Regions from separate parts of the Bacillus lumedeiriae genome, predicted to be linked through region 1. Evidence: riboswitches for the same ligand, from Rfam matches in the RefSeq annotation. Region 1 holds a riboswitch; each other region holds the start of a gene.
What was found. Region 1 has a riboswitch for lysine ahead of dapA (4-hydroxy-tetrahydrodipicolinate synthase). Riboswitches for the same ligand answer to the same signal wherever they lie in the genome.
Positions count from the first base shown of each region.

Region 2: linked by a shared signal. The riboswitch ahead of QYG89_RS10120 (cysteine hydrolase family protein) and the one ahead of dapA (4-hydroxy-tetrahydrodipicolinate synthase) in region 1 are both predicted to bind lysine.
Region 3: linked by a shared signal. The riboswitch ahead of QYG89_RS12665 (Na+/H+ antiporter NhaC family protein) and the one ahead of dapA (4-hydroxy-tetrahydrodipicolinate synthase) in region 1 are both predicted to bind lysine.

Region 1 covers NZ_JAUIYO010000007.1:95,382-102,563, forward strand. The annotation lists gene QYG89_RS10900 (amino acid ABC transporter ATP-binding protein) at 1-615, opposite strand, end outside; gene QYG89_RS10905 (amino acid ABC transporter permease) at 612-1,268, opposite strand; gene QYG89_RS10910 (basic amino acid ABC transporter substrate-binding protein) at 1,349-2,188, opposite strand; gene dapA (4-hydroxy-tetrahydrodipicolinate synthase) at 2,607-3,494, opposite strand; lysine riboswitch at 3,624-3,805, opposite strand; gene QYG89_RS10920 (hypothetical protein) at 4,051-4,818, shown strand; gene QYG89_RS10925 (ferritin-like domain-containing protein) at 5,015-5,509, opposite strand; gene QYG89_RS10930 (hypothetical protein) at 5,878-6,675, shown strand; gene QYG89_RS10935 (cation:dicarboxylate symporter family transporter) at 6,837-7,182, opposite strand, start outside.
Region 2 covers NZ_JAUIYO010000006.1:106,918-114,099, forward strand. The annotation lists gene QYG89_RS10105 (MFS transporter) at 1-883, opposite strand, end outside; gene QYG89_RS10110 (TetR/AcrR family transcriptional regulator) at 1,703-2,362, opposite strand; gene QYG89_RS10115 (APC family permease) at 2,565-3,923, opposite strand; gene QYG89_RS10120 (cysteine hydrolase family protein) at 3,940-4,656, opposite strand; lysine riboswitch at 4,935-5,119, opposite strand; gene QYG89_RS10125 (ECF transporter S component) at 5,362-5,895, shown strand; gene QYG89_RS10130 (hypothetical protein) at 6,005-7,048, opposite strand; partial or broken gene QYG89_RS10135 (zinc-ribbon domain-containing protein) at 7,145-7,182, opposite strand, start outside.
Region 3 covers NZ_JAUIYO010000011.1:29,674-36,855, forward strand. The annotation lists gene sufU (Fe-S cluster assembly sulfur transfer protein SufU) at 1-245, shown strand, start outside; gene sufB (Fe-S cluster assembly protein SufB) at 267-1,664, shown strand; gene QYG89_RS12650 (DUF72 domain-containing protein) at 2,124-2,969, shown strand; gene QYG89_RS12655 (bifunctional metallophosphatase/5'-nucleotidase) at 2,982-4,385, shown strand; gene yunB (sporulation protein YunB) at 4,446-5,198, shown strand; lysine riboswitch at 5,265-5,449, shown strand; gene QYG89_RS12665 (Na+/H+ antiporter NhaC family protein) at 5,567-7,141, shown strand.

The sequences.
Region 1 (7,182 bases):
ACGATCACCAACTTCACGAGCAAAGCCCATTTCGTGGGTTACAACGACCATTGTCATCCCTTCTTTAGCTAGTTGTTTCATTACTTCTAGCACTTCCCCGACCATTTCTGGATCCAGTGCCGAGGTCGGCTCATCAAAAAGCATTATTTTCGGCTCCATTGCAAGAGCCCTCGCTATAGCGACACGCTGCTTCTGCCCGCCGGACAATGAATCTGGATATACATTTGCTTTCTCTACAAGGCCTACTTTGCGTAAAAGTTCAAGGCCCTTTTCCTTTGCTTTTTGCGCAGGTATATTTCTCACTTTCATAGGAGCAAGCATGATATTTTCAATTACGGTTTTATGTGGAAATAAATTAAATTGCTGAAAGACCATGCCAACTTCGGTTCTTACTTTATTAATGTCTGTTTTCTTGTCAGTTAAATCAAGGCCTTCGATCAAAACATGTCCGCCTGTAATCGATTCAAGCATATTTAAACACCTTAAAAATGTAGACTTTCCTGATCCTGATGGTCCAATAACGACCACCACTTCCTGAGGTTTAATAGCTACATTAATATCTTTTAAAATTTCATTCGTGCCAAATGATTTTTTTAAATGCTTCACTTGAATCATTCTACTGCCAACCTTCTTTCAAGACGATTTAATAAAAGACTCATAGAAGTAGTTAACACAAGATAGATAAGTGCGACTGTGATATACGGCTCCCAGACAATAAAATAATTACCAGCCATTGCACGTCCCCAATACATAAGTTCAGGTGTTGCCACAATTGCTGCAAGGGAGGAATCTTTAATAAGAACAACGAATTCGTTCCCAAGAGGCGGGATCATTCTCTTAAAAGCCTGAGGCAAAATAACATTTTTCATTGCTTGAACATGATTCATACCCAAAGAACGGGATGCTTCCATTTGACCCTTATCAATAGACTGGATTCCAGCTCTAAAAATTTCAGCAATATAGGCTCCTGCATTTAAAGAAAGAGCGATAATTGTGGCTAAAATCCCATTAGTATGTCCAATCAAAAGGGGGACTACCCCAAAATGAACTAAAAATAATTGCACAAATAAAGGGGTTCCACGGAAAAATGTAATATAGCAATGAAAAAGAAATGAAATTGGCTTATTCTTTGACATTTTCCCTAATCCGATTCCTAATCCGAATAATGTCCCAAGTAAAGTCGCTACAATCGATAATCCGATTGTTAACATAGTTCCTTTCAAAAAGAATGGAATGTATTCAGCGATGAGATCAAAGCGAAATCCCATTAACCTACCCCCTAATTAAACTAAAATTGCGTAATACAATTTTTTAGAATTACGCAATTTTAGTTCTCTAATTATTAATGCTATTCTTTTAATGTTTCTAAATCTGGCTGTACCCCAAACCATTTCTCATATATTTTGGCATATGTCCCGTTTTCGATAAGCTTCGTAAGAGCTGCATCAAATTCAGCTTTTAGTGGGCTGCCTTTTTGGAACATCAATCCATAAAATTCATTGTCAAATCCTTCTTTATCTTCAACGACAACAAGTTTTTGATCTGGATTCTTTTTGACATACTCTTCGAGTGTAGCATTGTCAGCAACAGCTGCATCAGCTCCGCCGCTCGTCAATTCCAAAATAACTAGATTATTATTTTCGAATTTTTTAACATTTGGATTGTTTTTCCCAAGAACTTTGTCAATAGCTGCCTGTCCGGATGCTCCGTTTTGAATGGCTACTACTTTGCCTTTTAGGTCAGCTATACTTTTAATATCACTGCCTTCAGGAACTAAAATCTTGTTTGTTGATAGAAAGTAAGGAACTGAAAAATCATAGGTTTGCTTCCGGTCCTCACTGATTGTAATAGCAGATAATCCAAAGTCAGAAATGCCGTCTTTAATCTCAAGAAATAACGGTTCCCATCCTAGATTGACGAATTCATAATCATATCCTGTTTCTTTTGCAAGCTCCACCAATAAATCGGCATCAAATCCTACAATTTTACCGTTTTCAATTGATTCAAATGGCGGATAATGCGCATCTGTTCCAACCTTTAGTTTTTTCTTACCTTCACCAGATGATCCATTACTCTCATTATTTGGCTTATTATTGCTTGCGCTGTCCGTCTGCGTCGGGCTTGTCCCACAAGCCGCTAAAATAAGTGTGAAAACCATGACTAAAGCAAAAAGTGTAATTTTTCTCATCGAGCTACCCCCTAGACATTTTATTTATTTTACAAAAAACAAGAAGTGTAACCATTCGAAGTGAATGCCCCCCTTTAAATAATTATGTGTTTCTAAAGTACCTGAATCACTTGGATGAATTTCCGAATTTTCTGTATTTTCAGATATATGCATTGTACATTTAGACCTATATTTCCGCAACAAAATCTCTTTTGAATTCCTTAGTTGGTTAAAAATATGCTAGAAATGTTGAAAAAATATATGTTTACAAAAAAGAGAAAGTAAGAATCTCTAAAAAATCAAAAAACGGATTAGGCCTGCATTTCTTTGGGCCTAATCCGTTTGATTTATTCTTTGAAACAAATTTAACATGACTTACTTTTGTTCATGTTTAAATCCTTAATAATAAAACGTCTAATCTTTAAAAAATGTTATTTGTTTATGCGCTTTTTCCTTTTTCTACTAATTTCAGTGCTTGTTGCAAGGCATTTTGTTCTTCATCATTTAGAGGAACGATTGGTAAGCGAACATTGCCAACAGGGACTCCGTGTAGATTTAATGCTGCTTTTACAGGTGATGGACTTGGTGCAGCAAATAGTGCTTTGATGATTGGGAGAAGGCTGCGGTGGGCTAGAGCAGACTCTTGAAGTTTCCCATTCTTAAAGTGTTCAATCATCGTTTGCATTTCATTCCCAATAATGTGAGAAGCAACCGAGACCACTCCTATGCCGCCAATCGATAACACTGGTAAAGTTAAACCATCATCACCGCTGTACAATGAAAAATCTTCAGGTGTTTGGCTGATGATTTCAGTCATCGCATCTAAATCGCCGCTTGCGTCTTTAATTGAAACGATATTTGGAATCTTTGCAAGGCGAACGACCGTCTCAACAGACATATTGACAACACTTCGCCCTGGTATATTGTATAGCATGACCGGTAATGACGTGGATTCAGCAATCGCTTTAAAGTGTTGATACAAACCTTCTTGAGATGGCTTGTTATAGTAGGGAACAACGAGCATAATTCCGTCTACCCCGGTTTTTTCCGCAAGCTTCGTTAAACTGATCGAGCCTCTTGTGTCATTGGAGCCAGTACCAGCGATGACAGGAACCCTTCCGTTTACTACTTCAACTACGAATTGGAACAATTTTACTTTTTCTTCCGTCGTTAACGTAGGAGATTCTCCGGTTGTACCGGCTACCACTAAACCGTCCGTTCCGTTGTCAATTAAATAATTGATTAAGTTTTTTGCAGCATTAAAATCAATCTCACCATTTTGATCAAATGGGGTCACCATTGCAGTTAAAATTTGTCCGAAATTCATTACTTCTCCACATCCTTTATCATTTTTATAACATAGAGGGAGAAGGGCAATTAGTAATTAACGCAAAAAAGCAGCAACGGGGCTTCGCTGCTGCAGTAGAAACAATTATGTAATAAAAATTATTTCTGCGCGTAAGATAGCCCTCCATATAGTTTCCTATATGACAATTCTGTATTTATTCAATAACAGAACCAGCTTCAAGAGAAATGAGATTCTTTTCAGCTTCGGCAAATTCCCCTTTTCACAATCGTCATTGGACCTCATTCATCCTCCTATTGTGTACTAATGGTCTTTGCGCCTCTATCCTTACTTCAAAAAAATATTGAAATAAGTAAATATTCAATTGGATTAAATGATATCAGTTTTCTCGCTTGATTACAATGAAAAAAAGCCTTAACTATTGATAATGTTTCGTTATCCTTCTGTGATATCTGTCATCTATTCTTTATCTGTTTGTTCTTTGTATATAAAGTAACTATGATACGATTAAAAATATGAGCTTAATTATTCGTATTATTTAATATAACGTTACAGGAAAAGGGAAAGAGGGAACGTTGTGAACACAGATCAAGCATTTGAGCTGTTAAGGGATGCAGGAGTAACAGAAGATAGGAGCATTCAAACCGTTAAACGATGGCTGCGTGACGGGAAGATTAAATATGAAGGAGGAAAAGGGAATAGAAAAAACGGATACATTATTGACGACACAGATCAAGTACTTGACCTGTTAAAGGATGCAGGAGTAACAGAAAGTATCGGCATTCAAACCATTAGACGCTGGCTGCACGGGGGCAGGATGAAATCCGAGGGGAACAGGAAAATCGAGTCAAGCATGGATGATACACCTTCAAAGCTGTTCACAAATGGTCGTATGGATCAAAATACGGACGAGATCATCCGCCGATTAAAATTAAAAATACAAGCACAAGATAAGCATATAAAAGGAATAGAAGAACTACATGAGGTTGCAAAAAAAGGAGTACTTCAGCAGCGTGATCAGTTGAAAAGAGAAGTTATCGCATTAAAAAATGATGTAAATAAATTACAAAATGAAATAAGGGATTTATTAAAACAAAATATTGAACTGCGCAATGAATGGAGAAAATTAAAAGAAAGTAAAAGAAATAAGTATCATTTCACCTCTACTACTCAATTAAATCATAAAAAGTTAGGGCTTTCAAAAATGGCCGATAATAAAGAAGTAGCAGCGGCATATAAAGGATTATTAAAACTCACTCATCCAGACCGCGGCGGCAATGCAAAGTTATTTCATTACATTAAGACTGACTACGACCATTTTAGAAACAGCATCGAAGGGAAATAACGGTTAATCTTTGAATGTCTTTCATATAAGAATGATTCGTACTTTATATATCCAGATGAAAAGTGCTTGATATTATGTATGCAGCAGCTATTGAATAAGAGTAGGTTCTTTCATAGGCCAGTTTCCCATTACGTTAAAGTAATGGAGAACTGGCCTCTTTTATTATTTTCTAAATTAACTAGCAAAAGAACAGAAATCAACCGCCTAATTTGGCTAATGTGAACAAATAATTATATTTCGTGGCGTGTTTCAGCTCATCTGTAATAATTTCGAATAACATTTGCTGATATACATAACCAGATAAGCATTGCTTGATTTTTCGATAGTTTTCTACAGCGCGGAGCTCCCCAAATAAAGCCGTTCTTAATCCTTCACTATAGCTCTCGGGTTGTTGGAAGGTCTCTTCTTCGGAAGGCGCTATATCTTGCCCTGTGTAACTACGGTAAATAAGTCTAAACATTTGGTTGTGTTTTCTTTCATCATCCCTTATTGTGGCGATCACGTCTTTCGCTTCTTGTGTCGGTGCCATGGCGATTAAGTGCTGATAGAACAGCTCATCTTCTTTTTCCCCTTGAACAGCCTTTTTTACGCGTTCTAACGCTGAGGGCAAACAATGCTGATCCATTCCTTGAGAGAGTGAATTTTGGGGCGGACTGTATTGCCTAAGCGGATAACCGTATGGTAGATACATGAAAAATCCCCCTTGCTTTATATTCATATGGGCAATATATTCACGCTTCCTGCTTTATGTGAGGGATTTATAAAATGTGAATTCAATAAAAATAGACTCATCGTATAAACCGATGTAAATATTTCCTTTATTGATTTAATGATGGAGAGTCCTTTTAAGTTTAGATCATATCAAAATCTTTTTTGAGAAGAGATTGAATGAAAGGGAAGAAAGTAGGGGTTTGTCTTTAACACTAATTACTTTTTTGAATATTATGTAAATAAAAGGCTGTGTTAATGACTATTATTGATTGAAGCGGGAGGCGGGTGCCTGCAGCGGAAGTCAATAGGCGAGTTTAACAAAGCCTAAGTAAAAGGGGGTGAGTGAATATGTATTTAGTTGGTTTCTATTCGCCAAAAGCAAAATCAGGTGTAACGGAGTTGTCTTTATCCATTTATAAATGGCTTAAAAGGAACACGTATTTATCTGCGGCCTTTATTTCTTACGGGACTTTAGAAAAAGAAGAGCCTTCAAATGAGCTTGTTCATGAATTCTCAAAGTTATCATGGGCAGAACAAAAAAGAAAAGTTAAAAAGATGAAGAAAGAATACGATATCATTATATATGATGCATCTAGTCAACTTTCCGAAGGAGTATTAAAACTATTACCGATAGTAGACAGGTTATTTGTCGTTGGTGAAGAACATAAAGATTTTGCAGTTAAACTATATCAAACGATTCAATTTAATAAAATCTTTGATAAAAGCGTAAAAAGTTTTATTTCACAGTTACAAGGAAATAAAACCGCCATTATCCGTGAAAATAAGGAAGGTCGTGTGATTGGCTTTAATTATTCAGAAAAAGAAGCAAATGATATTGGTCAAATGGTCTATACAGATTATGTTACTTATTATTTAGAGATGAAATTTATAGAGAAAAATAAAAAAATCTATAATAAAATTAGAAAAATTCCTAAAGAAGAATTGCACAAAGGCTTATATGAACTAGGGATTGATTTTGAAAAAGCACTGCTCTTTCATAAATTTATTGTTCTGCGGGAAGTGTTAGGTCAGGATTACAACGAAGCACTTGAAAGCCTTTTTCCACTTTTAATTCATTCCTCTTTCGATGAACTATTACAAAAATTTCAAAAAGAATTATATATTATTGCGCAATTTAAAATATAATATATCCACTGATCATTCCTCTAAAGACTCTTCATTTATATTCCTATAGGTAACATATTCAAATCTTTTGCTTTAGGTGATAGATTTATGTCATGCGGAAGAAAAAAGGGACAGACTTCATAGCCCGATGGCTGAGAGGTCTGTCCCTTTTAAATATAAAATTAAGCTGCTTTTTCTTTTTTAATAGAAAGGAGGTATTTTTGTCCTTTTAAGGAGTCGAAGCGGCCTTCCCATTTAGACATAACAACAGCTGCTAAAGAGTTACCCATTACATTTACTACAGTACGTCCCATATCTAGAATACGGTCGATTCCAGCGATGAAGGCGAGTCCTTCTAGTGGAATGCCTACAGATCCTAACGTTGCTAGTAGAACGACGAAGGATACTCCCGGCACACCAGCAATTCCTTTAGATGTAACCATTAATACTAACATTAATGTAATTTGTTGTGTAATACTTAAATCGATTCCATACATTTGGGCGATAAAGATTGCCGCAAGTGCTTGA
Region 2 (7,182 bases), on a different contig from region 1:
GAAGAAAGATATTTAACCACATGTATACCGAGAAATTCTCTTTAAACCCCATGTATTTCAAAATGGTTGGGAGAAACGTGTATATAGCAAAGTATGGAATGACCTGACAGACATAAAACAGCCCGCCAAAAGCCGTACGCTTCCAAAGTCTTTTGCTAAAGAGATCTAAAAAACCAGTCTTGGCTTGGCTGTTCCCAATATTTGTGTCCATCTCCACATTTGCTCCGATATGTTTGCGGATGATATGCTGCGCTTCTTCGATGCGCCCCTTACTAATAAGCCATCTAGGCGACTCAGGCGTTCCAATTCGCAAGATCAACACAATGAAGGCAGGAATCGCGGCACTAATAAGCATCCAACGCCATGATTCAGGACCAGCCTTCCCCAAATAAAATCCAACGAAGTTTGCAACTACATACCCTACTGTCCACACAATGTTTAAAGAAGCTAGCAATGCTCCCCTATATTTTTTTGGAGCAAATTCAGCGAGTAAAGTTGTTCCCACTGCGTAATCTCCTCCGAGGGCTAAGCCTATCATTAATCGCAGGATAAACAACGTTGCTGGATCATTCACAAAAAATTGAAGAATGGAAGCAATTGTAATCACTAAGAAGTTTGTAAGAAATATTTTTTGTCTGCCAATTCGATCAGATAGGCCTCCAAGCAGCAAACTGCCAAAAAAAAGTCCAATTAAAGCGGAACTTCCAATTAGTCCTTCCCACATTGGGCTTAAATTCATTTCAGGACTAAGCAAAGCAAGAGCCATACCAATAATCCCAAGAGTATAACCGTCAGAAAAATTTGCCCCAAAAGTAAGCGCAGTAATTTTGAAATGAAACTTGTTAAGCGGGGCATCATCCATCTTAAATTTCCTTTCAGTCATTAGACACGTTCCCTCATTTCCCATATAATTTTTGGTTATGTCTTTTAAAAGAATATGAACTTACTAGAATTAACCGGACGGCTGCTCTATCTTGCTTGATCTATCGCTATCATCTAATGACAGACTGTCCTTGAGATCAGATGTATGCGATTACATTTAGGTCATCACTTTGTCCCGCCATTATATAAATCCCATTTAACCTTTTAACATTTCGTTAAGTTCAATTAGTCATCCATCTCAGCCCCTTTTTTGTTTGTTATAAAACGAATGAGAAAACACCCCCATAAACACATTCTCAAAAAAGACGTTGTTCTTTTTATGAACGTGTTCTTTAATTGATAATATTCATAATAGTCAAAAAATATTTCTTTGTCAATTTTAAATTAACCACCCAGCCATTTAGCGCATCATATAGACAGACTGCTCCCCACTTATAGGGACATCATTAGGAATATGCCAATATACAGCGTTAAGAAAACCCCAATATAAAAAGCCCAATTTCTCAGGATTAAAATTGAGAAATTGGGCTTTTGGGTTCTCCTCCGTTTTAGGATAGATATGGCATAGAACTCTATTTTTATGACTAAGCGAACACGGAGGTCGAGCTCACTAAAGAGGAAAAACAAAAAATTCTAGGGACGTGAGGAAAGAGGAATACGCTAATTTACCGCCATCACAAATTTGGCAGATCAGTTATTTTAGAATCTGGCTTTTACTTCATGTTGCAGAAACAAGATATGAAGAAGCATTGAGGGCAAAACAAAAGACAAGCGAAGCACGATCGAGAAAAGAGAATGAATCGATCATCATCCGTAAATATTAGCCCTTTGACAGCTTTTGTGCCACTTCCTTAATATATCTTACGGTTATCTCTATCGCTTCTTCTTTTTTATAACTGCTCCTGTTATTCAAGAGTGTCGACATCATACCTTTCCATAGAAGGATGATCATATTATTTACATCTTCTATATGTTCAGAGCGGATATCATGCTTCTTCTCAATCTCTAAAAACATCTTGTTTCTTTTACCTAGGTTAGGCTCAAAGAGTGTAGGCTTGATTTCATCTGGTATCCCAATTAACTCACTGGGATATACAGAATAATAATGCTTAAGTAATTCATCAGGTTTTTCACCTAAATCTTCTATAAAGAGGGCATAATATATTTCAGGTTTAGAAAATGAATATTTACAAAAACATTCCCATGATACAATATATTTATCTAAGTAACTCTCTTCTTTACTCATATATACATTAACTTCGTGTACATAATCCTTAACGAGCTTCATTGAAGCAAAAAATAAAAGGTGCGACAGATCTTTAAAATAATTATAAATGGTGGACGTAGTATAGCCTGCTCTCTCTGCAACCTTTCGTGCAGTAACATTTTTAATCCCTTCTTCTTCGATAATTTGAACAGCTGCGTCAACAAAATATTGATACATTCTATTTACCTGTATTTGTTTACGTTTCGTGGCCATTTCTCTTCTCCTCAATTTTGCAAATATTGTGAGTTTATTATACAAGTTTATATGGATATGTACAAAACCTCCTATTTTTCATAACCTTTTTATATTTACTTTGCTACTGGCATGCTTCAATTACAAAAATAAAAGGACATGAACTCGAGTACTATCCCAAGTCCATGTCCTATAAAATACCTTCTTAATACATTGTTATTAATCACAAATTACGAATGCTTGGCGGCAGCTTTTTAAATCCTTTTGTCGTAATCAGCGCATAGATCAAGCCGATGACCATCCAGATTAAGCCTACTTTTAACGTCATTGGTGACAAGTTAATAAATAGATAGAAACAGATTAAAAAACCTAAGCCCGGAATGAGTAAATAACGGAAAAATTTCTTTTCTTTTTTACGAAAATAGTAATACACGATGACAGATAAGTTCACAAACATAAACCCAGTGAGACCGCCAAAGTTCATTAATTCTGCAACAAAATTTATTGGCAGGACAATCGCTCCAACAATACTCATGCTGCACATTAATAAAATATTATTGATCGGTGTTTTATATTTAGGATGTAGACGTGTAAAGAATTTTTTCGGCAATACTTCATCACGCCCCATGCTAAACATTAAACGTGAAGCACTCGCTTGACCTGTTAAACCCGCTGTCAAAGATGACACGATAATAGCTACTGTGTACAGTGTCGCAAGAATTGCACCGCCTGCTGCTTTCGCAACATCAAATAATGCTGTATCTGCTGAGCTAAAACTGTTTACATCCGGCCATACAAGCTGGGCAACGTAAGCTTGCACGATAAAAATCACCCCGCCGATTAAGCAGGAAAGAATGGCCGCTTTCCAAATATCATCTTTGGGATTTACAGCTTCTTCAGATAAGGTTGTAATAGAATCAAAACCTAAAAATGAGAAACATGCCATCGCCGCACCTGAAATAATGGCGGTCATGACAAACTTTTCGCTTTGAAAGAACGGAGTAATCGATACTAGTGCGGATGCACCGTCCCCACCTACAATTGTTTTTATACAAAAAATCACAAATACAACAACAACTATTCCCATAAACAATACTAATAGCTGGTTCGTTTTCGCTGCCATTGCAATTCCAAGAATATTTACTGTTGTAATAATACCAGCAATGATCAATACCCATATCCAATAAGGAATAGATGGAACTAATGCATTAGCATAGGACCCGCCTACCATAAAGACAATTAACGGTACTAGTACATAGTCCATAAACATGGCCCAGCCGGCAAAAAAACCTAAATGTGGATGAATGGCACGTTGTGTATACGTATACGTAGATCCGGAAATAGGAAATGCAGCAGCCATCCTTCCATAACTATAGGCAGAAAACATCATTGCCACCATGGCGATTAAATAAGCTAGTGGCAGCATACCGCCTGTTGACTGTGCTGCAAAGCCATATATATAAGCGGGCGCAATGGGCGTCATAAAAGCAATTCCGTAAATCACCAAATCCTTCAGAGTCAAGACACGCTTGAAATGAGAAGCCGAACTGACGTGATGTGAATTCATTTGTACATTACTCATTTAAAAGGATTCCTCTCTATCTTTGAACGACTGCACGTTGTTCCATTTCCTCTGAAATGAGTTGAATGGTTTCGTCGGTGCTCATTACTTGGCAATATATTTGGTTCATAATCATGATTTCTGCATCATGTAATTGTTGTGTAGCAGCAGCACACGCATCTTCTACTAAAATCACTTCAAAACCAGCATCGGCTAAGCTGCGAACCGTCGAAGCAACACATTGGTCTGTGACAACCCCTGTACATACAATTGTTTCAATGCCCATGTTTCGAAGTAAAAACTCATAGTTTGTACCGCTTAACACACTATCTGTTGTTTTATTTACTACGATTTCATCCTCTAATGGTTTTAATTCATCAACCATTTCCGCACCTGGATCACCGATTGGCAATAAAATGTTATTCCATCCCGGGCGGCGCTGTACCGGAGAACGGTCACGTCCATCCTTGTGATGACAGGCAATACGTCCGAAAGTGACTTCTAATTGATTAGCACGGAAAAAGTCTAGTAGTTTTTTATTGTTTGGAATCGCTACGTGATCAATGCGATCAAAGAAATACTCCCATTTATCGAACATTCCCTTTTCTCTTGCAATTTGAGCATCCAATCCATCACGGCTAATAAATTGATTCTGCATATCAACGATTAAAAGTGCTGTTTTTTCCGGATCTAATTTCATTTTCCCTTCATCAGTTGGAATAAATTCGTAATAAAGTGTTTGTTGATTTTCCATAATAATCTCCTTCGTGTTAGCCTTTACAAGCTGTATTTTTTTAAAAATAAAAGGCGATGTTAATGACTAGTGTTGATGCTGTCCTTTTGTTGATTGAAGCGGAAAGCGAGCGCCCCGGCAAAAATCAACAGGTAAGTTTAACAAAGCCTAATAAAAAAAGAGATTCCCCGTTTATACTAGGGAATCTCTTGATGGCAATAAAAAAGACTATATACCTTCTCCGAGATAGAACCCGGAAATCGATGTAGTCATTCCAAATTCCTCACCCTTTTATCTCTTTTTGAGATAGCACAACTTAATAAATCGGGAAATTTATTAAGACAGTTCTGTAATTATTCATTACAGACCCAATACATAATGGCGAGAACTCATTACATACTTCGGCGATATTTCCTTCTGCATAGCTTCTTCATCTTCTCGGACTCCACTAAGCACTAATAAATATCGCGCCTCTACCTCACAGTCATAAGCAGTGAGGCTATTAAATTATAGGAATAATTATATAATTATAACTATTCAAATGTCAAACCTATATTTTCATAGACTAAAACTTGTTTCATTGAATTAAGAAAGTTATATTCATAAATTTTATATTATTCCACAAAATCAATGTCATTGTTTTGCTAGGTAAATAAATAGGATTAGGTATTTATTAAGTATAAGATTAGGAGTATGATAATAGGTAAAAAGGAAAGAGGGCATCATATGGATTCAACATTCTCACCAGCAAGAACAACCAAAACAAAAACGAAAACCATTGTTATCAATGCGCTTTTCATCACATTAACCCTTGTAGCCACCATGTTTATCAACATAAGACTCCCAATCATGGGAAATGGAGGCCTCATCCATCTCGGTAACGTGCCTCTTTTTATAGCCGCTTTCGTTTTTGGCAAAAGAACAGGAGCGATCGCAGGCGCCTTTGGAATGGGCCTCTTTGATCTTCTCTCTGGCTGGACAGTTTGGGCGCCGTTTACATTCGTCATCGTAGGTACGATGGGCTTCGCAGCTGGTCTTATAGCCGAGAAGGCACCCGGCAAAAGAGCAGTCGTATACACACTTGCGATTGTCGCTGCACTCATTATAAAAATCGTAGGCTACTATTTTACTGAAGTCATTCTTTATAGTAACTGGATACAGCCATTCGGCTCCATCCCAGGCAACGTGATGCAAGTTGTTCTAGCTGGAATCATTGTTTTACCGCTTGTAGGACGCTTAAAGAAAATTTCCGGAAAATAGAGAAAAAGAAGAAACGTGCTTCTAGTGCAGATTCACTAGGGGCACGTTTCTTCTTTTCATACTCAAACGCCATTAAGATATTTCCAAACAAAGATACGAGATAAAGCATTCAATATCCTTTTCTAAGCCAATACTCTTCCCACTCTTTATACCGATGATTCCTCTGACCCTGATCATAATCAATGATGGCACGACTAGGGTCAATCCAGCGAATCATTTGATTTTGATAGAAATAGAAACGATTTTCAATTCTGCCTTTATAAAAAAAGATAAAGAAAAGCGTTTCGGTATCATCATAATAATATTCCATTGAGCCTTCTGGTGTTATTTCAATCACTTTCTTAATGATCCCCCGGCTATTTCTAAACACTTGCTTTTTATGCCCCTCCATTGAGAGGGTGTCTCGTTTAGTCATAGAGGAAATTTGACTATTAATAGCGTTATATTCGGCTCTTATATTCTTAATGATGGGCTCAACTTCACCTGGATGTACTGTTGTGGTCTCTTCTTCTTGATTCAATGAGTAAAGTGTTGGGTTGCCGTATATAATCTTTGTGACAGGTGACTCCATTTGACTAGGAGAATAAAAGATAAGTTCTGAGTCCTCTGAAGCATAATATAAATAAAACAATCCGTCTTTATCCTTTCCCTGTTCAAAACTTACATGTTCATCCCCATCACCTAAGGCTTTTTTGATTTCCTGAAAATTATATTTCGAAGAATGAACAGGCTTTAATTCTGCAGCATAATTCAAGCCGTTATTTGGAGAAATAGTATAAATGACGTCCTCATACTCCAGCAAAATATCCTCATTGCGGACATATTCTTTTAATGGTTTACCAAATTGGCGGATTAATTCATCTTTTGATGTACCAATCTGTAAAATCCCCATTAAATTACCAGTACTCAATTCTTCTAAAAGATGAAAATCCGGTAAGGTATGCAGTTTGGGATCTGTCGCATGTGTCGTTTTATTCGTATCGGATTTTGGAGGCGTACTATTCTTGCCCACTGGCACTTCCTCTTCCTCATTATGTTGAACTGAATCCTTCACTGCGCCGGGTTCTTTTTTTCCATCAGCCATCAGATAAACGCCTAAGATAAGAAAAACGATACCTACCGTGGAAAAAATAGCAATAATCACTCCCTTCACAGTTTTTCTTCTCGTTCCTTTTAAAACAGTTCTATTTTCTTCTGATTCCTTTGAACTAGTATTTAAAAGCGGCGGCGGGTGGGGAATCACAAATTTTGTCCCACACATTGTACAGAAGGTCTGTCCTTCCTTTA
Region 3 (7,182 bases), on a different contig from region 1:
GATGTTCTATCTCTATGGCTTCCGCTTCAATGATGACACAGGCAATCAAAGGAAAAGATGTGGAAACGGCATTCAAGCTTTCCAAAATTTTTTCCGAAATGATACAAGGCAATGACTATCCGGATGACCTGGACCTTGGCGATATTGAGGCGCTGCAGGGAGTAGCAAAGTTTCCTGCACGCATTAAATGTGCGACGCTCGCATGGAAGGCTATGGAAAAGGGCTTGTCTGAAGACGAAAAATAAAAATAACAGGAGGAATCGATCATGGCTAAAAAAATGCCAGAAATCGGGGATTACAAATACGGTTTTAGAGATAAAGACGTATCCGTTTATCGTTCAGAGCGCGGGCTGACTCGTGAAATCGTTGAGGAAATCTCTAAGTTAAAAGGTGAACCCGAATGGATGCTCGACTTCCGTTTAAAATCACTCCAACACTTTTACAATATGCCGATGCCGCAATGGGGCGGAGATTTGTCTGCGTTAAACTTTGACGAAATTAATTACTATGTGAAGCCGTCAGAACGCGCGGAGCGTTCATGGGATGAAGTGCCTGAAGAAATTAAGCAGACGTTTGACAAGCTTGGTATCCCAGAAGCCGAGCAAAAATACTTGGCTGGTGTATCCGCTCAGTACGAATCTGAAGTCGTGTATCATAACATGAAAGAAGATTTAGAAGAACTTGGAATTGTATTTAAAGACACAGACTCTGCGTTGAAAGAAAATGAAGACATTTTCCGTAAATATTGGGCAACAGTGATTCCGCCGACAGACAATAAGTTTGCGGCATTGAATTCAGCCGTTTGGTCAGGCGGATCATTTATTTACGTACCACCTGGCGTCAAAGTAGATACGCCTCTGCAAGCTTATTTCCGAATTAACTCGGAAAATATGGGTCAATTCGAACGTACGCTGATCATCGTGGACGAAGGCTCTTCGGTACACTATGTCGAAGGCTGTACAGCGCCGGTTTATACAACGAACTCCTTGCACAGCGCCGTCGTTGAAATCGTCATCCGTAAAGATGCTTATTGCCGTTATACAACGATTCAAAACTGGGCAAACAACGTTTTCAATCTTGTAACGAAGCGGGCAGTATGTGAAGCGAATGCAACAATGGAATGGATTGACGGCAACATCGGTTCAAAATTAACAATGAAATATCCAGCCGTTATTTTGAAGGGTGAAGGAGCCCGCGGTTTAACGCTATCTATCGCTATTGCAGGCAAAGGACAGCATCAGGATGCAGGAGCTAAAATGATCCATCTGGCGCCAAACACATCTTCAACGATTGTATCGAAATCGATTGCCAAGCATGGCGGGAAAGTAACCTATCGCGGAATCGTCCATTTTGGGCGTAAAGCAGAGGGGGCGCGCTCGAACATTGAGTGTGATACACTCATTATGGACAATCAATCTACATCAGATACGATTCCATATAATGAGATCTTAAATGACAATATTTCACTTGAGCACGAAGCGAAAGTGTCGAAGGTGTCCGAAGAACAACTATTCTACTTGATGAGCCGCGGTGTTTCTGAAGAAGAAGCAACAGAAATGATCGTTATGGGCTTTATCGAGCCATTCACGAAAGAACTTCCAATGGAATACGCGGTTGAAATGAACCGCTTGATCAAGTTCGAAATGGAAGGTTCGATCGGTTAATCTTTTAAATTAGAAGAGGGTGTCCCCAAGAGTATAACTTTTAGGGGCATCCCTTTTTGTATGGTTCTTTAAACTTGTCCGTTGATTTCCGTTCCAGGCGCTTCGCTTTCCGCGGGGCAAACGGTGAGCCTCCTCGTCGATAAAGCTCCTGCGGGGTCTCACCTGTTCGCTTTCCCCGCAGGAGTCTTTGCGCCTTCCACTACAATCAACTCAGTGAAAAATAATCGTTTGAACTTTATCAAAAAAATCTAAAGAAAGACTGATCCCAAAAAGTTGTTGTTAACGACCTTTTGGGGTCAGTCTTTTTTTATGTAGGAAAAAAGCGAACAATCCATTCCAAGTACCCAGCAAACTTTAAATGTTTTGTCCAGTTAAACTGAATCTATTCGTTTCCTGTTTGAATGAATAGGAAGTAAGGAAAGGCTGTTATATGATAGAATAAAGGTGAGGTGAATACGGATGTTGTACGTCGGTGTGACTGGATGGGGAGATCATGATTCGCTTTACAAAGGTGGCATTGCTTCCCGTGATAAATTAAAAGAATATGGCGCCCATTTTCCGACGGTGGAAGTGGATTCGAGTTTTTATGCGGTGCAGCCGCTGCGGAATATGCAAAAGTGGGCCGATGAGACACCAGAGACTTTTCAATTTATCGTGAAAGCGTATCAGGGGATGACAGGACATGAACGGGGAGAGATCCCCTTCCAGTCAAAAGAAGAAATGTTTCAAGCCTTTATTGAATCGCTGGCCCCGATGAAGGAAGCGGGCAAGCTAGCCATGGTATTGTTTCAGTTTCCGCCGTGGTTCGACTGCCAGCGCAAGAATGTCGAGTATTTGCGTTATTGCAAGGAGCGGATGGGGAATCTGCCGCTTGCTGTTGAATTCCGTCATCAGTCATGGTATTCGGCCGCCTTTTTAGAAAAAACGATGACGTTTTTGGAAAAGGAAAAATGGATTCATACCGTTTGCGATGAACCGCAGGCTGGAGAAGGCTCTGTCCCCATTATTTTACAAGCGACAGATCCGGAAAAAACACTTGTGCGCCTGCATGGCCGCAACAGACAGGGCTGGCGCAAGCAGGGGAATAAAAACTGGCGGGACGTGCGTTATCTATACCGCTACAATAAAAATGAATTAAATCAATGGATCGACTTTACTAAAGAGCTTCAAAAGCAAAGTAAGCAAGTCTATATGCTGTTTAATAACAACTCAGGCGGAGATGCCGCTGATAATGCTAAGCAGTTTATTGAATTAGCTGGCTTGGAATACGAAAATCTAGCCTCACGACAGCTTGATTTATTTTAAGGAGGGCTGTGGATGGAACGAAGAGAAAGCCTAAAGGAAACCATTCACATTTATCATACAAATGACTTGCACAGCCATTTTGAAAATTGGCCGCGGATCCGCGGTTTTTTGAAAAAACGGAAAAGATGGCATGAGGAAGCAGGAGAAAGTGTATTCATCTTTGATATTGGTGATTATGTTGACCGCTCGCATCCAATGACCGAGGGTACACTTGGTAAAGGAAACATTGCATTGTTAAATGAAGCAGGCTATGATGCCGTGACCATTGGAAATAATGAGGGAATCACTTTGCCGAGAGAAGGACTCGATATTTTATATGAGAATGCTCTGTTTCCGGTCGCATTGGCCAATCTTTTCTACGATAGCGGTGAGCGTCCAAAGTGGGCTGCTCCTTCTTGTTTATTTGATTTGCCTAATGGAATGAAAATGGGGATCACTGGGGCTACAGCTTTTTTTTCAGGAGCATATGAACAGCTTGGCTGGAAATTGTCTCCGCCTGTTGAAGAGTTAAATGCACAAGTAAAGGAATTAAGCAAAGAAGCGGATATTATTGTGATTCTTTCTCATCTAGGCATTCATGAAGATGAACGTATTGCGCATGAAATTCCCGAAGCAGACGTTGTGCTTGGGGCTCATACCCACCATCTGCTTCACGAAGGCAAAGAAGTCGATGGAACACTGCTGGCCGCTGCTGGCCGGTTCGGCTATTACGTCGGTCACGTCATGATTGAAGTAGATACAGAAACGAAGCAAATCATAGCTAAAAAAGCACGTGTCTATAAAACAGCGGAAGAGTTATCGGCACCAGTGGACGAACAAATGGAAATTGATAAGTACATAAAAGAAGGAAAGCAGTCGCTTAGTCAGCCGGTCATCTCTTTGCCTGCTCCGCTTTCGAGCGATTGGTTCGCCCCTTCACAGCTTCCAGGGATTCTTTGTGAAGGACTAAGAGAATGGTGTGGAGCGGACGGCGCCTTTTTAAATGCTGGTCTTCTCTTAGGAGGATTGGAGAGCGGCACCGTGACGAAATATGATATTCACAAGGTGCTTCCTCATCCGATTAACCCATGTCTCATTGAACTTTCAGGGACGGAGCTGAGGGAAATATTAAAGCAGACGACAGATGATAAATGGCCTCATATGGTGATCAAAGGGCTTGGTTTTAGGGGACAAGTGATGGGTCGCTTTGTGTATGATCGGTTAGGTATCGACATGGACCGCTACTTATTTACAATTGATGGAATAGAGATTGAAAATGATAAACTGTACAAGCTGGCTACGGTTGATATGTTTGCGTATGGACAGTTTTTTCCGCAAATTTATCGCGCACCGGTAAAAAACCATTTTATGCCGGAATTTTTGCGTGATGTGATGGAGTGGAAGCTTCTTCACCTTGACTTTCACCTGGAAGAATAAACTTTATTGCATGATCCTTTCTTTTTTTAGCATACATTAGCTAAAGAAGGAGGGATTTTTTTGGCTGCACAAAAAAGGTGGAGATCTAAGAGAGGGCCGCTCCCTCTGCGCTACGTGTTTTTAATTACTCTTGTCTTATTTACTTTTTCAACTGCTGCGAGCCTATTTATCATCAATAAAAATGTTAAGCCAACATTGATTGGCTATGCTCATGCTGAAACGAAGAAAATTGCTGCGATGGTGATTAACAAGGCAATTAATAAAAAAGTCGCCAGTGTGATGGATATTAACGATATTATTGAAGCTGATCCAAACAACCCTTCTACAACGAAGCTAAATGCAAAAATTATTAACCGGGTGATGGCTGAAACGACTAACCTTGTTCAGCTAAACTTAAAAGAGGCAGAGAAGGGAAATCTACAAGCATTGGAACTATGGTCTGATGTAGAGATTGAAACAGAGGAAGAAGAGAAAGCGGAAGGCATTGTCTACTATGTTCCGCTTGGGCAAGTAACGAACAATGCTTTACTTGGAAACTTGGGTCCAAAAATTCCGGTTCGCTTTCATGCAATCGGTGAGGTCACATCTAATATAAAATCAAACATTAAGCCATATGGCATTAATAATGCGTATGTAGAAGTATTTATTGAAGTAAAAGTGAATGTGCAGATTATTGTGCCGTTCGCCACTGAAATGACGACAGTTACGCAGGATATTCCAGTAGCGATGGGAATGATTCATGGCGATGTTCCGGATTTTTATAACAGCGGCGGAGGAATGTCGCCTTCTATCGAATGGCCTTCAAAGAAATAGGGCTTGGCAAAGGGAGGAATAATTGATAGTATTTGAGTAGTAAATTAAATAAACCTTATCAAAATCCGGTGGGGTAGAGGCTGCAAAATTGATGAGTAAACAGCGTGAGGATGACAACAAAGACCGCGGTTGAAAGGTGATTTTGCCGAAGTGCCAAAAAGGTGTCATCCTTTTTGGGATTGGGGTTATCTTGAATAAGGATAACACTCTTATTGTAAAGAACTCGTTTGCAATAGGGAGCTACAGATCGCGATGGAGAATTGACTTGCGTTACAAAAAGTAATGATAGTTTTCTCTATCATTACTTTTTTTATTTTCAGCATCTGTTTAAAGCTCATTCTTATGCAGCATCGGGGGAGGAGAACATCATGGAAAACACAATTTTTTCATTAATTCCGCCAGTTTTAGCCATTGTTATGGTCATCTTAACGAAGCGCGTCCTTCTTTCGTTAGGGGCTGGGGTCTTTGCTTCAGCATTGCTGCTGGCAAACTTCCAAGTTGGCGAAACGTTCCGTATTATGTGGGGAGCGTTTTCAGGTAATATTTACGCAGATGGAGAATGGAGTACGTGGAATATATATATTATTATTTTCTTGCTGCTCTTAGGGGTCATTACAGCCTTTATTAACATTTCCGGTGGAAGCCGTGCGTTTGGTGAATGGGCTGTCCAGCGGGTAAAAACACGTGCTGGCGCTCAAATCATGTCTGCCCTTCTTGGGATTCTTATATTTATTGATGACTATTTTAATGCTTTAGCAGTGGGGCAGATTTCTCGGCCGATTACCGACCGTCAGCGTGTCTCTCGTGCAAAGCTTGCCTATATTATCGATTCGACATCAGCACCTGTTTGTGTCGTGTCGCCAGTTTCGAGTTGGGGAGCATACATTATCGGTATTCTCGGTACCGTTCTTGCTGCTCATGAAGTGACTGAATACAGCGCTTTTTCTGCATTTATTCAAATGATTCCAATGAATTTCTACGTGTGGGCGGCGCTTGGTCTCGTGTTTTTGACTGCTTGGATGCAGTTTGATTTCGGACCGATGAAAACACATGAAGAGCGGGCGGTTGTATTGGGAGAAGTGATGCCTCCTGATCGTGAAGCACCGGGAGAATTAAAGGAAGATTTGCCTGTGAGCACGACGGGAACAGTTGGTGATCTTGTCTGGCCGATCATTGCATTGATTATCGGAACTATATCTGCAATGATGTGGACGGGGGGAAAGGCGACGGAAGGCCATGTAACGATTTTAAAAATCTTTGAAAATACCGACGTCTCTAAGTCATTGTTGTATGGTGGTTTAATCGGTCTTGCTGTTGCGATTGCTATGTTCCTGAGGCAGAGTTTCGTTTTACATGGCGTCAATAAAAATGTATTCGGCATCGGTGTATGGGAAGGGATCAAATCCATGCTTCCAGCTGTCTATATTTTATTTTTTGCCTGGACGATCGTTACTCTCATTGGTGACCTTGGAACAGGCACGTATTTAGCTGGTCTTGTTCAACAATCGAATATGAATGTTGGTTTGCTTCCATTTATTTTATTTATCGTAGCGGGGATCATGGCTTTTTCTACCGGTACTTCATGGGGATCTTTCGGAATTTTGCTTCCGATTGCCGGGGAAATTGCGGCTGTTTCGGATGTATCGCTTATCCTGCCGGCCATGGCGGCTGTGTTAGCCGGCGCCGTATTTGGTGATCACTGTTCACCAATTTCGGATACGACCATTTTGTCATCTACGGGAGCAGGAAGCCATCATATCGATCACGTTGTGACGCAAATTCCGTATGCTCTGCTATCAGCTGGGGTTGCAGGGATCGGCTTTTTAATGTTAGGTTTTCTTCACAATACGTGGCTCTCACTTGCTGTGACGCTTGGATTGTTAGCCGCTGTCACTTTAATCATGAAGCGGAATCATTCACTAAAATCGACAATGGAGTCATAAACGTTAAACGCCGGCTATTGCCGGCGTTCTTTTTTAAAAGG